One region of the Chryseomicrobium aureum genome, then DNA from elsewhere that is predicted to be linked to it. Evidence: a T-box and tRNA genes for the amino acid it is inferred to sense, from the RefSeq annotation. Region 1 holds a T-box; the other holds one or more tRNA genes.
The links. A T-box is a leader RNA that pairs with one kind of tRNA and senses whether it is charged. The one in region 1 lies ahead of trpS (tryptophan--tRNA ligase), so its partner is inferred to be a tRNA-Trp.
Positions count from the first base shown of each region.

Region 2: it has a tRNA-Trp gene. The T-box ahead of trpS (tryptophan--tRNA ligase) is inferred to sense a tRNA for this amino acid. The anticodon was not compared.

Region 1 covers NZ_CP171117.1:903,765-911,443, forward strand. Annotated here, with positions in the region: gene ACF3OH_RS04865 (ABC transporter ATP-binding protein) at 1-51, shown strand, start outside; gene opp4B (oligopeptide ABC transporter permease) at 54-1,016, shown strand; gene ACF3OH_RS04875 (ABC transporter permease) at 1,047-1,955, shown strand; gene ACF3OH_RS04880 (oligopeptide ABC transporter substrate-binding protein) at 2,010-3,833, shown strand; gene trpS (tryptophan--tRNA ligase) at 4,077-5,066, opposite strand; T-box leader at 5,114-5,316, opposite strand; gene ACF3OH_RS04890 (putative glycoside hydrolase) at 5,424-6,632, shown strand; gene spxA (transcriptional regulator SpxA) at 7,041-7,436, shown strand; gene mecA (adaptor protein MecA) at 7,580-7,679, shown strand, end outside.
Region 2 covers NZ_CP171117.1:793,361-801,039, reverse strand. Annotated here, with positions in the region: gene ACF3OH_RS04375 (MFS transporter) at 1-1,043, opposite strand, end outside; tRNA gene ACF3OH_RS04370 (tRNA-Leu) at 1,130-1,213, opposite strand; tRNA gene ACF3OH_RS04365 (tRNA-Cys) at 1,220-1,293, opposite strand; tRNA gene ACF3OH_RS04360 (tRNA-Gly) at 1,301-1,375, opposite strand; tRNA gene ACF3OH_RS04355 (tRNA-Gln) at 1,380-1,454, opposite strand; tRNA gene ACF3OH_RS04350 (tRNA-His) at 1,462-1,534, opposite strand; tRNA gene ACF3OH_RS04345 (tRNA-His) at 1,581-1,656, opposite strand; tRNA gene ACF3OH_RS04340 (tRNA-Trp) at 1,679-1,752, opposite strand; tRNA gene ACF3OH_RS04335 (tRNA-Tyr) at 1,764-1,847, opposite strand; tRNA gene ACF3OH_RS04330 (tRNA-Thr) at 1,856-1,931, opposite strand; tRNA gene ACF3OH_RS04325 (tRNA-Phe) at 1,939-2,014, opposite strand; tRNA gene ACF3OH_RS04320 (tRNA-Asp) at 2,068-2,143, opposite strand; tRNA gene ACF3OH_RS04315 (tRNA-Met) at 2,145-2,221, opposite strand; tRNA gene ACF3OH_RS04310 (tRNA-Val) at 2,243-2,318, opposite strand; tRNA gene ACF3OH_RS04305 (tRNA-Glu) at 2,326-2,400, opposite strand; tRNA gene ACF3OH_RS04300 (tRNA-Ser) at 2,420-2,510, opposite strand; tRNA gene ACF3OH_RS04295 (tRNA-Asn) at 2,517-2,591, opposite strand; rRNA gene rrf (5S ribosomal RNA) at 2,601-2,716, opposite strand; rRNA gene ACF3OH_RS04285 (23S ribosomal RNA) at 2,981-5,906, opposite strand; rRNA gene ACF3OH_RS04280 (16S ribosomal RNA) at 6,093-7,645, opposite strand.

The DNA of each region.
Region 1 (7,679 bases):
TCTGACACGCACCAAGTGGCGATGACAGCAGCAGAACAGGGGGGCAACTAACTATGTGGAAAACGGTAGTACGACGATTTCTCGTCATGATTCCTCAGTTGTTTGTACTAAGTTTATTAATCTTCATCATGGCAAAATTCATGCCTGGTGATCCCTTTACTGGTTTGATCACACCTGAAACAGATCCGGCTCGTGTTGAGCAACTGCGCCAAGCGGCTGGTTTTTATGATCCGTGGTACATCCAATATATTAATTGGATGGGGAATGCCTTCCAAGGAGACTTTGGGCGTTCTTATACGTTTAACCAACCAGTTTCAACACTGATTGGTGCACGAGCACTTAATACGTTCTGGTTATCGTTAGTGAGTGTTGGCCTATTGTATCTATTAGCTATTCCACTAGGGGTACTGGCGGGGCGCTATCAAGATACTATTCTTGATAAATCAATCGTATTCTACAGCTTTATCGTTTATGCGATTCCAACATTTGTACTCGGTTTAATCTCAGTATTCTTCTTCGGATACGAACTAGGTTGGTTCCCGACAAGTGGTACAGTTAGTATAGGTGCTGACCCTGGAACCTTTGGATATGTACTAAGTAAGATTTATCACTTACTGTTACCAGCGATGGTCTTCGCAGTATTAGGAACAACGGGTGTCATTCAGTATCTACGTACGGAAATCATTGACTCCAAAACAATGGATTATGTTCGCACTGCGCGAGCAAAAGGTATTCCAAATAATAAAGTTTATTCACGACACATCTTCCGTAACTCATTGTTACCAATCGCAGCATTCCTTGGATTTACAATAACAAACCTTTTAGGTGGATCGATCTTCATTGAAACGATTTTCGGTTACCAAGGAATGGGCCAATTGTTTGTACAGGCAATCAACGGTCGTGACTATAGTGTAATTACAACACTGGTATTGCTTTTCGGATTCTTAACATTATTGGGAAGTCTACTATCCGATATCATCATGAGTATTGTTGACCCACGTATCCGGATTGATTGACAAACATAATGGAAAAGGAGGATTCGAACGATGGCTGAAAAACAGACTATTGATGTAGAGAAAAAAACACCTGCAGCCGCGCCACCTACTGGATTTCAAGTAATCTGGCGTGAGTTTTCTAAAGATAAACTAGCAATGACATCATTGATTTTCTTAATTGTTTTGATTACTACAATTTATATTTGGTCATTTATGATTGATCAAACGCAGTTGATGCGAATCAGTTTACGAGATCAAATGGCACCACCAGGTAGTGACTTTTGGCTAGGCGCAGATAAAGGAGGCCGAGATATATTAGGCCAACTCATTATTGGAGCGCGTAATTCGATTACAATTGCCATCTCAGTAACTTTGATTACTGGTATTGTTGGTATAGCAATTGGTTTAATCACAGGGTATTTCGGTGGATGGATTGATAACATCTTCATGCGAATCATTGATTTCTTCATTACGATTCCATCATTGATGATCATTATTGTATTCATTTCTATCGTTCCAAAATATACAGTAGTAACTTTCGTTCTAATCATGAGTGTCTTCTTGTGGGTAGGAACTGCACGTCTCGTACGTAGTAAAGCTTTAACAGAAAGTCGCCGCGATTATATCAACGCCTCTAAAACAATGGGAACAAGTGACTCTGTCATTATTTTTAAAGAAATGATGCCGAACTTATCGTCCATTCTAATTGTTGAAATGACGTTAAACTTTGCTGGAAATGTTGGTCTTGAGACAGGATTATCGTATCTAGGATTTGGGTTGCCACCATCAACACCATCTCTTGGGACGCTCGTTGCGTATGCTAATGATCCATTTATTTTAGAAAATGCATGGTGGAACTGGTTGCCAGCTTCATTATTAATTTTATTACTAATGTTGGCAATTAACTATGTTGGACAGGCAATACGCCGTTCGGCAGATGCGCGTCAGCGCTTAGGGTGATATTAAACGTACATCGTTTGATATAAAAAGAGAGTATAAAAAGGAGGAAAACGAATGAATAAGAAGCTTTTAGCTATACTTGCGTTGCTAGTTGCATTCATGTTGTTCTTAGCAGCATGTAACAACGAAGAAGAAGCAACTCCAAGCGAAGAGCCAGGTACTTCTGAAGAAGGTACTGAAGAAGGCACTGAAGAGGGCGCAGAATCTACTGAAGATTTATTCCCAACTGTACTTGAAAACGAAGGTGACGCAATTGAAGGTGGAACTTTAAAGGTTGCATTAGTAAATGATTCACCATTCCAAGGAATCTTCTCTTATACATTATATGAAGATGCATATGATGCAGATATTCTTTCTTGGTCAAGTAACTCACTTTTCAAAACTGATGGTGACTTCTTATTGACAAACGATGGAATTGCTTCTATCGAAGTTGATGGAGACAACAACAAAGCAACAATCACAATCAATCAAGATACATTATGGTCTGATGGCGAGCCGTTAAAAGCTGAAGACATCGTGCAACCATACTTGATCATCGGTCACCCAGATTATGCTGGTGTACGTTACGATGCTGATTTCCAAAACATCGTAGGTGCTGTTGAGTACAATGCTGGTGAAGCTGATACAATCTCTGGTATTACAATCGTTGACGAGAAAACTGTAGAAATTCAATTCAACAAAGTATCTCCAGCTATCTACTCAGGTGGAGATGGTCTTTGGACATACGCAGAGCCAAGCCACATCGTTGGTGATATTCCTGTAGCAGAGCTTTTAGAGTCTGAAGCAGTTCGCGTAAACCCAGTTACACTTGGTGCATTCAAATTTGATCGCATCGTACCTGGTGAGTCTGTATCATTCGTCCGTAACGAAAATTACTGGGCTGGCGAAGCGAAGTTAGATGGCGTTGTCATCCAAACTGTACCATCAGCATCTGCTGCAAAAGCAATGGAGACTGGTGAGTATGACTTAGCTATGTCATTCCCAACAAGTGCTTATGAAAATGTAAAAGACCTTGAAAACATTACTCTTCTTGGTCGTGAAGAACTTTACTACTCGTACCTTGGTTTCAAGCTTGGGAAATTCAACTACGATACAAACTTAGTTGAAACTGATATTGAAGGTTCAAAAATGGGTGACATAGAGCTTCGTAAAGCTATGGGTTACGCATTAGATATCGAACAAGTATCTGAAGTATTCTACTTCGGTCTTCGTGAGCGTGCGAATTCTCTAATTCCACCAGTATTTGCTTCATTCCACGATCCATCACTTGAAGGATACGTGTATGACCCAGAAATGGCGAACCAAATTCTTGATGACGCTGGTTACGAAGACGTAGACGGCGACGGACTACGTGAAGATCCAAACGGTGAAAAACTTGAAATCATGTTAGCAGCTATGTCTGGTGACGAGACTCAAGAACAAGTAATCAACTACTACCTACAAAACTGGCAAGAAGTTGGTCTTGATGTGCAACTTGCAACTGGTCGTCTAATCGAGTTCAACACATTCTACGACAAAGTACAAGCTGACGATCCAGAAATCGATATCTTCATGGGTGCATGGGGTACTGGTACAAACCCATCTCCATCAGGATTATATTCTGAAACTGCAGTTTACAACTTCAGCCGTTATACGTCTGAAGAGCTAGAAGGCTTACTACAAGCTATCGACTCTGTAGAAGCTCTTGATGCTGATTTCCGTGCAAGTAAATTCCGTGAGTGGCAAGAATACATGCATGAAGTTTCTGCTGTAATCCCAATGCAGTTCCGATATGAGTTACTTCCAATTAACGATCGCGTTAAAAACTATGACTTCAGCTATGAAACAGATTTCGATTTAATCGACATCGAACTTACTGCTGATGCTCCAGTGAAATAATTCACGCCAAGACCCTTTACAGATTCTTCTGTAAAGGGTCTTTTTTTCATATAGTGAAAGGAAAGGGGAATACTATGTGGTTTTTTCTGTTTTGTAGTTGTTATTTCATAGCGGTATTTCTTCTTGCACAGCTTCTTCTAATGACAAATTACATAACGATAGGATTAAAAAAACAGCTTGTTCTCGAAATGATTTTTTTATCACTTGAGTTCAAGCTGCTTATCGGTTGTCTTCTATTTATACTTATACTCTCATTCGCCCTAAGCCCATCGCATTCTCCATCTCCCGAAGAGTAGCGATAGCAATACGATTAGCCTTTTCAGCACCTTTATCTAAAATTTCATCAAGTTCAGTTGACTCAATAAGTGCGTGGTAGCGCTCTTGAATCGGTGCAAGATGATCTATGACTACTTTCGCAACACCTGCTTTAAATTCTCCGTACTGGCTGTCTTGATACTTTTCTACGACCTGGTCAATTGATGTACCAGAGAGAGATGCCTCAATTGCTAGTAAGTTTGACACTCCTGGTTTGTTTTCTACGTCATAATATACTTTGCCTTCAGAATCTGTTACAGCACTCTTAATCTTTTTCTCAATTTGCTTAGGTGTATCCAGTAACCGCATAGTAGCTTTCTGATTTTCATCCGATTTACTCATCTTCCGAGTGGGTTCTTGTAGTGATTTAATTCGTGCACCATGTTTAGGTAACTGAATTTCAGGTAATTTTAGCACTTTTTTATACCGTTTATTGAATCTCTCTGCAAGATCCCGTGTCAACTCGATGTGTTGTTTTTGGTCATCACCAACGGGAACTATATCTGTCTTATACAATAAGATATCTGCTGCCATCAGTGGTGGGTATGTTAACAAAGATGCAGAGACAGCTTCTTTACCTGCTGACTTGTCTTTAAATTGTGTCATGCGTTCAAGTTCACCGATGCTTGAGATGCATTGCATGATCCAACCAGCTTGCGCGTGCGCTGGTACCTCTGATTGAATAAATAAAGTCACTTTGTCTGGGTCAAGTCCAACAGCCAAATAAAGGGCAGCTAGTGAGCGTATATTGTCTCTTAATTCTTTAGGATCTTGTTGTACGGTTATGGCATGTTGGTCAACGACGCAAAAGATACAGTCATATTCATTTTGCAAGTCAATAAACTGTCGGAATGCGCCGATGTAATTCCCTAATGTTACAGTTCCGGTTGGTTGTACTCCTGAAAAAATTCGTTTCATACTGATTCGCTCCTTTTTTTCCATAAATAAAAGCACCATTCTCCCTAAATAGGGACGAATGATGCTTAAATCCGCGGTACCACCCAAATTACCATAGAGATTCTATGGTCGCTTTGTCACTGCTAACGGGGTGAACCGGATTATACATCAGCTCTGAAGCCCATTCGTTTAGTCTAAACAGCTGCTCACACCACCCACAGCCTCTCTGAAGTTTAGGATCTAAAGTACTCTTCTTCATCATCGCATAGTTATTTGACAAAAGTATAGCTTACTTCGAACAGTCATGCAATGTCTATATTCAGTCTTTTCACATAGTGAAACAATTGGTACACTCAACGTAGAAAGGAAGATGTATACATGAGATCGTATCGAATGATAGCTCTTGCCACCAGTGTTCTATTAACAACTAGTCTTTTAGCACCGTCATCCGCGTTTGCTGAGGATGAAAGAGAACCTTTCACGGGAAAACAATTTACATATTCAACGATTGATGAAGAAGTTTTAGAAGCTTCTGCCTTATTTCGATTTTCATCAGGTTTAACTTTTGACTATCCTGACGCTGTCCGAGGAATTTATGTCACAGGACACTCAGCAGGTGGAGACCGCTTTTCACGTCTTGTTGACCTACTCGATTCAACTGACCTAAATGCGATGGTAATTGATGTCAAAGATGATTTTGGCAATTTAACGTACATACCAGAAGAAGATAGCCCGCTCGCTGCCTACGACATTGGTAAACCGTTTGTAAAGGATATGAGAGGCGTTCTTGAAATTATGGAAGAGAAGCAAATCTATCCGATTGCACGAGTAGTAGTATTCAAAGATACGGAACTTGCAGAACGTAAACCGGAATGGTCATTCCAAGAAGGATCTTCTGTCTGGAAGAATCGCCGTGGGGAAGCGTTTGTAAACCCATTCTTACAAGAAGTATGGGATTATAATGTGGAAATAGCGATTGAAGCTGCTGAGATGGGGTATAAAGAAATTCAATTTGATTATGTTCGTTTTCCAGAGGGGTTTGAGAATCGTTGGGAAAGTTTGAACTATTCTCAAGGAGATTATGCTACATCTGGTTTAGATGACGTTCAGAGCAGGGTACAAGCAGTAACCGACTTTGTTGCATATGCACGGGAGAAACTGAAGCCTTATGATGTAGAAGTTTCAGTAGATATATTTGGTTATTCTGCAACATTACCGGAAGCACCTGGAATCGGTCAAAATTTCTCTAAAATCTCCGATAACGTGGATGTTATTTCATCTATGATTTATCCAAGCCACTGGACATCGTATTTTGGTATTGCGAAACCAGATTTAGAGCCTTACCGTTTAGTGCAAGAGTATGCGAAAGTTGAAAATGCAAAACTTGCGGAATTAGAAAATCCTCCGACTTCAAGGCCGTGGATCCAAGATTTCACCGCTTCGTATTTAGGTGCAGGGAATTATAAAGTGTATGGCAAACAGGAAGTGGAAGATCAAATTCGTGCATTGAACGAGGCAGGAATTGATGAATTTCTATTATGGAACGCAGGTAACTCGTATACACCTAATGTAGATTACACTCCATAGTAATGCGAAAAGAGTAAACAAATGCCAGTAGTGCTCTAGACTATCTAGAGTAACTGCTGGTTTTTCAAATTTATCAATCAATTATTTTATATTTTATGCAACCTTTTGTGTTAGTTATGCGTACTACTATATATAGAACAGCAATTTTCAATGGGCCAGCTCTAAATGAGAATGATTTTTTCTATTTAGTAAGACGAATTATGTTTATAATTAGCTTATGCTGGGTAAACTAGTACTACACCTTGTAACTATGTATAGTCACAATTAGTACATAAAATTATTTTAAATTTAGGGTTTAAAATCAAAGAAAATTGATGTATACTAAAACTACAAGTTGTTATTTAGAGTTATTCTAATTTAAAGAATGTAACACACTTATAAATTTCTGAAAGGGCGTGTAATCAGATGATGGTGACCCTCTACACTTCTCCAAGCTGTACGTCTTGCCGCAAAGCAAAGGCATGGTTGGAGGAACATGAAATTCCGTATACAGAGCGCAATATTTTCTCCGAACCTTTAACGATAGCTGAGATTAAGGAGATTCTTCGAATGACTGAGGATGGAACAGACGAAATTATTTCGACACGTTCGAAAATCTTCCAAAAATTAAATGTTGATTTGGACAGTTTACCACTTCAACGCCTTTATGAGTTGATCAAAGATCATCCTGGACTTTTACGTCGTCCAATTATTATCGATGAGAAACGCTTACAGGTTGGCTATAATGAAGATGAAATCAGACGATTTTTACCACGCAAAGTGCGTGCTTATCAGTTGCTAGAAGCACAGCGCATGGTAAACTAATCAAAGATGGAAGGAGTTGATTGCTAGTCGATCAACTCCTTCTTTGTACCTTTTTCATCAAGCGGAACACTTTCAATTCAAAGCTATTCGTCATACAATAGAAATAAGCAGGACGCGGTTGAACCAGAGAGGAGATGTGTAGAATGAATTACGAACGTATTAATGACACTACTTTGAAAATTTACATTTCATACATCGACATTGAAGAACGTGGATTCAACCCAGATGAGATTTGGTTTAGCA
Region 2 (7,679 bases), 110 kb from region 1:
GGCCCAAAACCAAGCCCAGCATCCAAGAAAATAAAGAATGTAGATGTAGCCATGCCCATACGATGCATCGGCGTCAGCTTAACTGCGATTGCTTGTGTACAAGATTGCATGTTTCCAAATCCGAAACCAATCAAGCTTGCAGCTATCAAGAACGTAAGGGAGCTTGTAGCTGTACTTAATAGATAAAGACCTAACGCTAATAAAACAAACGCAGGATACATTACATAGTTTGCTCCCTTTCGATCCATTAAACGCCCTGTAAATGGCCTTGAAATAAGAACGGATAGAGCATACACCAAGAAGAAGACACTGGCAGCCTCAATCAAGTCTAAATCAATTGCATAGAAATTCATGAATGATAAAACGCTCGAGAAGCAGAACGCAATAACAAGTGTTACAAATGCTATAGGAACTGCCTTTGGTTCGATAAGACTTCGGATTGAGAATGATGTTTCCTTTTCATCCTTTAAAGCTTTTACTGGAGGTACTTGAACTAATGAAGCAATGACTAAACCAACTACTCCTACAATGAAACAAATCAAAAAAATTACAGGGAAAGTAGTTACGCGTGTCAGCATTAATCCAACAAACGGACCAATTGCTGTAGCTAGGGTTGAACTCATACTAAAATAGCCGATCCCTTCTCCACGTCTTGCCATTGGAATAATAGAAGCTACCATCGTTGCTGCAGCTGTACTTGCAATTCCAAGTGAAATACCATGCAACAGGCGCGTAAGTAATAAAATCGTTATGTCTACCTGCACAAAGTACAACAAAGTGACTGCATTAAACAAAATAAACCCAATAAGTAATGTCTTTTTTCGTCCAATCTCATCAATCTTTCCACCGATGAGCAATCGACCGATCAAGGTTCCTACAATAAAAATTCCAGTAACCAAACCAGCTTGGCTCGTTGTGGCTTTAAACGAATCAACAGCATAAAGACCAATGATCACAACTAATAAGAAAAAAACGAGTGTCAGTAGAAAATTGACACTCGAAATAAGAATAAAGTTTCGCGTCCATAACTTTTGTCGTTCCATTTCTACAACACCTCTTTCAAACTTAACTACCCAAAAACCAAATAAAAAAACTCTACCTGGCAGAGGTAGAGTCGTACTACATAATATACCGGCGGTCGGGGTCGAACCGACACTCCCGTGAAGGAACTGGATTTTGAGTCCAGCGCGTCTGCCAATTCCGCCACACCGGCGCTATATGGAGGCGGCAACCGGATTTGAACCGGTGATAAAGGTGTTGCAGACCTGTGCCTTACCACTTGGCTATGCCGCCAATTTTTTGGAGCGGAAGACGAGGTTCGAACTCGCGACCCCCACCTTGGCAAGGTGGTGTTCTACCACTGAACTACTTCCGCAAAATGGCTGGGGTACTAGGATTCGAACCTAGGCATGACGGAATCAAAATCCGTTGCCTTACCGCTTGGCTATACCCCATCAAAAGGGCGACCGAGGGGAATTGAACCCCCGAATGCCGGAATCACAATCCGGTGCGTTAACCACTTCGCCACGACCGCCACGATTATAAAAACTATATCAAGACAAATAAAAAAAGACAAATAATGGGGCGACCGAGGGGAATTGAACCCCCGAGTGCCGGAATCACAATCCGGTGCGTTAACCACTTCGCCACGACCGCCACGATTTATCAATGTAAGAATTGGCAGGGGCAGTAGGAATCGAACCCACACTGACGGTTTTGGAGACCGTAGTTCTACCTTTAAACTATGCCCCTAAATAAAAAAATGGTGGAGGGGGACGGATTCGAACCGCCGAACCCTAAGGAGCGGATTTACAGTCCGCCGCGTTTAGCCACTTCGCTACCCCTCCACAAACTATGGTGCCGGCGAAAGGACTTGAACCCTCAACCTACTGATTACAAGTCAGTTGCTCTACCAGTTGAGCTACACCGGCCTAAAAATGGTGGCTCAGGACGGAATCGAACCGCCGACACAAGGATTTTCAGTCCTTTGCTCTACCAACTGAGCTACTGAGCCAACAAGATTTTATGTAAGCGATATGGCTTATGTAAAATCTACTTATTAAAAAATGGCGGTCCCGACGGGAATCGAACCCGCGATCTCCTGCGTGACAGGCAGGCATGTTAACCGCTACACCACGGGACCTTGGTTGCGGGGGCAGGATTTGAACCTGCGACCTTCGGGTTATGAGCCCGACGAGCTACCGAGCTGCTCCACCCCGCGACAATACTAATAAAAAATAAATGGTGGAGGATGACGGGATCGAACCGCCGACCCCCTGCTTGTAAGGCAGGTGCTCTCCCAGCTGAGCTAATCCTCCGTATGAATGGTGACCCCTACGGGATTCGAACCCGTGTTACCGCCGTGAAAGGGCGGTGTCTTAACCGCTTGACCAAGGGGCCATTGTTTGTAAGAGCTCTATGGCGGAGAGCAAGGGATTTGAACCCTTGATACGCGATTAACGTATACACGATTTCCAATCGTGCTCCTTCGGCCACTCGGACAGCTCTCCATAGAATGGCTCCGAAGGTAGGACTCGAACCTACGACCAACCGGTTAACAGCCGGTTGCTCTACCACTGAGCTACTTCGGAATAAATAATGCCTAGCGACGTCCTACTCTCACAGGGGGAGACCCCCAACTACCATCGGCGCTGAAGAGCTTAACTTCCGTGTTCGGTATGGGAACGGGTGTGACCTCTTCGCCATCATCACTAGACTTATTTGAAAGACAAGACTTATTATATCAAACCCACTCAGTATTACAAGTGTTTTCTCAATAAAATTTGTTCTTTCAAAACTGGATAGAATGACAATTGATTGTGTTCAGTTGTGGAATCGAATCCACATCTAAATGTTGTCGAGTTCCGTGACCTAGAAACACGCTCCCAGACCGGCCGCACCCGATAAGACGAAGACCGTCTTCTCGTGCACGTCCGATCTACTCGGAGTTTCTTGCGCAGGTCACTTCACATCTCGTTTTTTGGTTAAGTCCTCGATCGATTAGTATTCGTCAGCTCCACACGTCGCCGTGCTTCCACCCCGAACCTATCTACCTCATCGTCTTTGAGGGATCTTACTTACTTGCGTAATGGGAAATCTCATCTTGAGGGGGGCTTCATGCTTAGATGCTTTCAGCACTTATCCCGTCCACACATAGCTACCCAGCGATGCCTTTGGCAAGACAACTGGTACACCAGCGGTGTGTCCATCCCGGTCCTCTCGTACTAAGGACAGCTCCTCTCAAATTTCCTACGCCCACGACGGATAGGGACCGAACTGTCTCACGACGTTCTGAACCCAGCTCGCGTACCGCTTTAATGGGCGAACAGCCCAACCCTTGGGACCGACTACAGCCCCAGGATGCGATGAGCCGACATCGAGGTGCCAAACCTCCCCGTCGATGTGGACTCTTGGGGGAGATAAGCCTGTTATCCCCGGGGTAGCTTTTATCCGTTGAGCGATGGCCCTTCCATGCGGAACCACCGGATCACTAAGCCCGTCTTTCGACCCTGCTCGACTTGTAGGTCTCGCAGTCAAGCTCCCTTCTGCCTTTACACTCTTCGAATGATTTCCAACCATTCTGAGGGAACCTTTGGGCGCCTCCGTTACACTTTAGGAGGCGACCGCCCCAGTCAAACTGTCCGCCTGACACTGTCTCCTGCCCGGGTCACGGGCATGGGTTAGAACTTCAATACAACCAGGGTAGTATCCCACCGACGCCTCCTCCGAAGCTGGCGCTCCGGGCTCTTAGGCTCCTACCTATCCTGTACAAGTTGCACCAAAGTTCAATATCAGGCTACAGTAAAGCTCCACGGGGTCTTTCCGTCCTGTCGCGGGTAACCTGCATCTTCACAGGTACTATAATTTCACCGAGTCTCTCGTTGAGACAGTGCCCAGATCGTTACGCCTTTCGTGCGGGTCGGAACTTACCCGACAAGGAATTTCGCTACCTTAGGACCGTTATAGTTACGGCCGCCGTTTACTGGGGCTTCAATTCGCACCTTCGCTTGCGCTAAGCACTCCTCTTAACCTTCCAGCACCGGGCAGGCGTCAGCCCCTATACGTCACCTTACGGTTTTGCAGAGACCTGTGTTTTTGCTAAACAGTCGCCTGGGCCTATTCACTGCGGCTCTCTCGGGCTTTCACCCTGTCAGAGCACCCCTTCTCCCGAAGTTACGGGGTCATTTTGCCGAGTTCCTTAACGAGAGTTCACTCGCTCACCTTAGGATTCTCTCCTCGACCACCTGTGTCGGTTTGCGGTACGGGCACCTCCCGCCTCGCTAGAGGCTTTTCTTGGCAGCGTGAAATCAGAAACTTCGGACTATGTCCTCCTCATCACAGCCTGGTGTTATAGATGCGGGATTTGCCTCACATCACACCTCACTGCTTGAACGTGCACATCCAACGGCACGCTTCCCTATCCTACTGCGTCCCCCCATCACTCAAATGGCGGGGAGGTGGTACAGGAATATCAACCTGTTGTCCATCGTCTACGCCTATCGGCCTCGACTTAGGTCCCGACTGACCCTGAGCGGACGAGCCTTCCTCAGGAAACCTTGGTCATACGGTGGATGGGATTCTCACCCATCTTTCGCTACTCATACCGGCATTCTCACTTCTAAGCGCTCCACCTGTCCTTCCGGTCAGACTTCGACGCCCTTAGAACGCTCTCCTACCACGCATACCCTAGGTATGCATCCACAGCTTCGGTGAACCGTTTAGCCCCGATACATTTTCGGCGCAGCGTCACTCGACCAGTGAGCTATTACGCACTCTTTAAATGATGGCTGCTTCTAAGCCAACATCCTGGTTGTCTAAGCAACGCCACATCCTTTTCCACTTAACGGTTACTTGGGGACCTTAGCTGGTGGTCTGGGCTGTTTCCCTCTTGACTACGGATCTTATCACTCGCAGTCTGACTCCCAGATACAAATCATCGGCATTCGGAGTTTGTCTGAATTCGGTAACCCGGGATGGGCCCCTAGTCCAAACAGTGCTCTACCTCCGAGATTCTTCATCTGAGGCTAGCCCTAAAGCTATTTCGGAGAGAACCAGCTATCTCCAGGTTCGATTGGAATTTCTCCGCTACCCACACCTCATCCCCGCACTTTTCAACGTGCGTGGGTTCGGACCTCCAGTGAGTGTTACCTCACCTTCATCCTGGACATGGGTAGATCACCTGGTTTCGGGTCTACGACCCCATACTCATTCGCCCTGTTCAGACTCGCTTTCGCTGCGGCTCCGTCTCCTCGACTTAACCTTGCATGGAATCGTAACTCGCCGGTTCATTCTACAAAAGGCACGCTATCACCCATTAACGGGCTCTAACTACTTGTAGGCACACGGTTTCAGGATCTCTTTCACTCCCCTTCCGGGGTGCTTTTCACCTTTCCCTCACGGTACTGGTTCACTATCGGTCACTAGGGAGTATTTAGCCTTGGGAGATGGTCCTCCCGGATTCCGACGGAATTTCACGTGTTCCGCCGTACTCAGGATCCACTCTGGAGGGCAATGGGTTTGGACTACAGGACTCTTACCTCGTGTCGTGGGCCTTTCCAGACCGCTTCGTCTACCCCTTGCCTTTGTAACTCCGTATAGAGTGTCCTACAACCCCAAGAGGCAAGCCTCTTGGTTTGGGCTCTTCCCGTTTCGCTCGCCGCTACTCAGGGAATCGATTTTTCTTTCTCTTCCTCCAGGTACTTAGATGTTTCAGTTCCCTGGGTCTGCCTCCGACCAGCTATGTATTCACTGGAAGGTAACACGCCATTACGCGTGCTGGGTTTCCCCATTCGGAAATCTCCGGATCAAAGCTCACTTACAGCTCCCCGAAGCATATCGGTGTTAGTGCCGTCCTTCATAGGCTCCTAGTGCCAAGGCATCCACCGTGCGCCCTTCCTAACTTAACCTAAGTTAGTGCTCTCCATGAAGAAGAGACTTAAGGTCACACGTCAATTGCTTGACGTTGTGTTTGTTACAATCAATGTCGTTCTATCCAGTTTTCAAAGAACAGGTTGTTGAATGTATGAACATTCAAAACTGAACTGCAAGACGTCAAGTCAAGACCCGAGGGTCTGTTCCGAAATAATCCTTAGAAAGGAGGTGATCCAGCCGCACCTTCCGATACGGCTACCTTGTTACGACTTCACCCCAATCATCTGTCCCACCTTCGGCGGCTGGCCCCATAAAGGTTACCCCACCGACTTCGGGTGTTACAAACTCTCGTGGTGTGACGGGCGGTGTGTACAAGGCCCGGGAACGTATTCACCGTGGCATGCTGATCCACGATTACTAGCGATTCCAGCTTCATGTAGGCGAGTTGCAGCCTACAATCCGAACTGAGAATGGTTTTATGGGATTGGCTCCCCCTCGCGGGTTCGCAGCCCTTTGTACCATCCATTGTAGCACGTGTGTAGCCCAGGTCATAAGGGGCATGATGATTTGACGTCATCCCCACCTTCCTCCGGTTTGTCACCGGCAGTCACCTTAGAGTGCCCAACTGAATGCTGGCAACTAAGATCAAGGGTTGCGCTCGTTGCGGGACTTAACCCAACATCTCACGACACGAGCTGACGACAACCATGCACCACCTGTCACCGCCGTCCCCGAAGGGAAGGCCTAGTCTCCTAGGCGGTCGGCGGGATGTCAAGACCTGGTAAGGTTCTTCGCGTTGCTTCGAATTAAACCACATGCTCCACCGCTTGTGCGGGCCCCCGTCAATTCCTTTGAGTTTCAGTCTTGCGACCGTACTCCCCAGGCGGAGTGCTTAATGCGTTAGCTGCAGCACTAAGGGGCGGAAACCCCCTAACACTTAGCACTCATCGTTTACGGCGTGGACTACCAGGGTATCTAATCCTGTTTGCTCCCCACGCTTTCGCGCCTCAGCGTCAGTTACAGACCAGAAAGCCGCCTTCGCCACTGGTGTTCCTCCAAATCTCTACGCATTTCACCGCTACACTTGGAATTCCGCTTTCCTCTTCTGCACTCAAGTCCCCCAGTTTCCAATGACCCTCCACGGTTGAGCCGTGGGCTTTCACATCAGACTTAAGGGACCGCCTGCGCGCGCTTTACGCCCAATGATTCCGGACAACGCTTGCCACCTACGTATTACCGCGGCTGCTGGCACGTAGTTAGCCGTGGCTTTCTAATGAGGTACCGTCAAGGTACCGGCAGTTACTCCGGTACTTGTTCTTCCCTCACAACAGAGTTTTACGATCCGAGAACCTTCTTCACTCACGCGGCGTTGCTCCATCAGACTTTCGTCCATTGTGGAAGATTCCCTACTGCTGCCTCCCGTAGGAGTCTGGGCCGTGTCTCAGTCCCAGTGTGGCCGATCACCCTCTCAGGTCGGCTACGCATCGTCGCCTTGGTGGGCCGTTACCCCACCAACTAGCTAATGCGCCGCGGGCCCATCCTGTAGTGACAGCCGAGGCCGCCTTTCAACACCGGACCATGTGGTCTGGTGGATTATTCGGTATTAGCCCCGGTTTCCCGGAGTTATCCCAATCTACAGGGCAGGTTGCCCACGTGTTACTCACCCGTCCGCCGCTGAATCTGGAGGAGCAAGCTCCTCCTTCATCCGCTCGACTTGCATGTATTAGGCACGCCGCCAGCGTTCGTCCTGAGCCAGGATCAAACTCTCCATAAAAGAGAACTTAATATAAGCTCATTTTGTTGCTGAC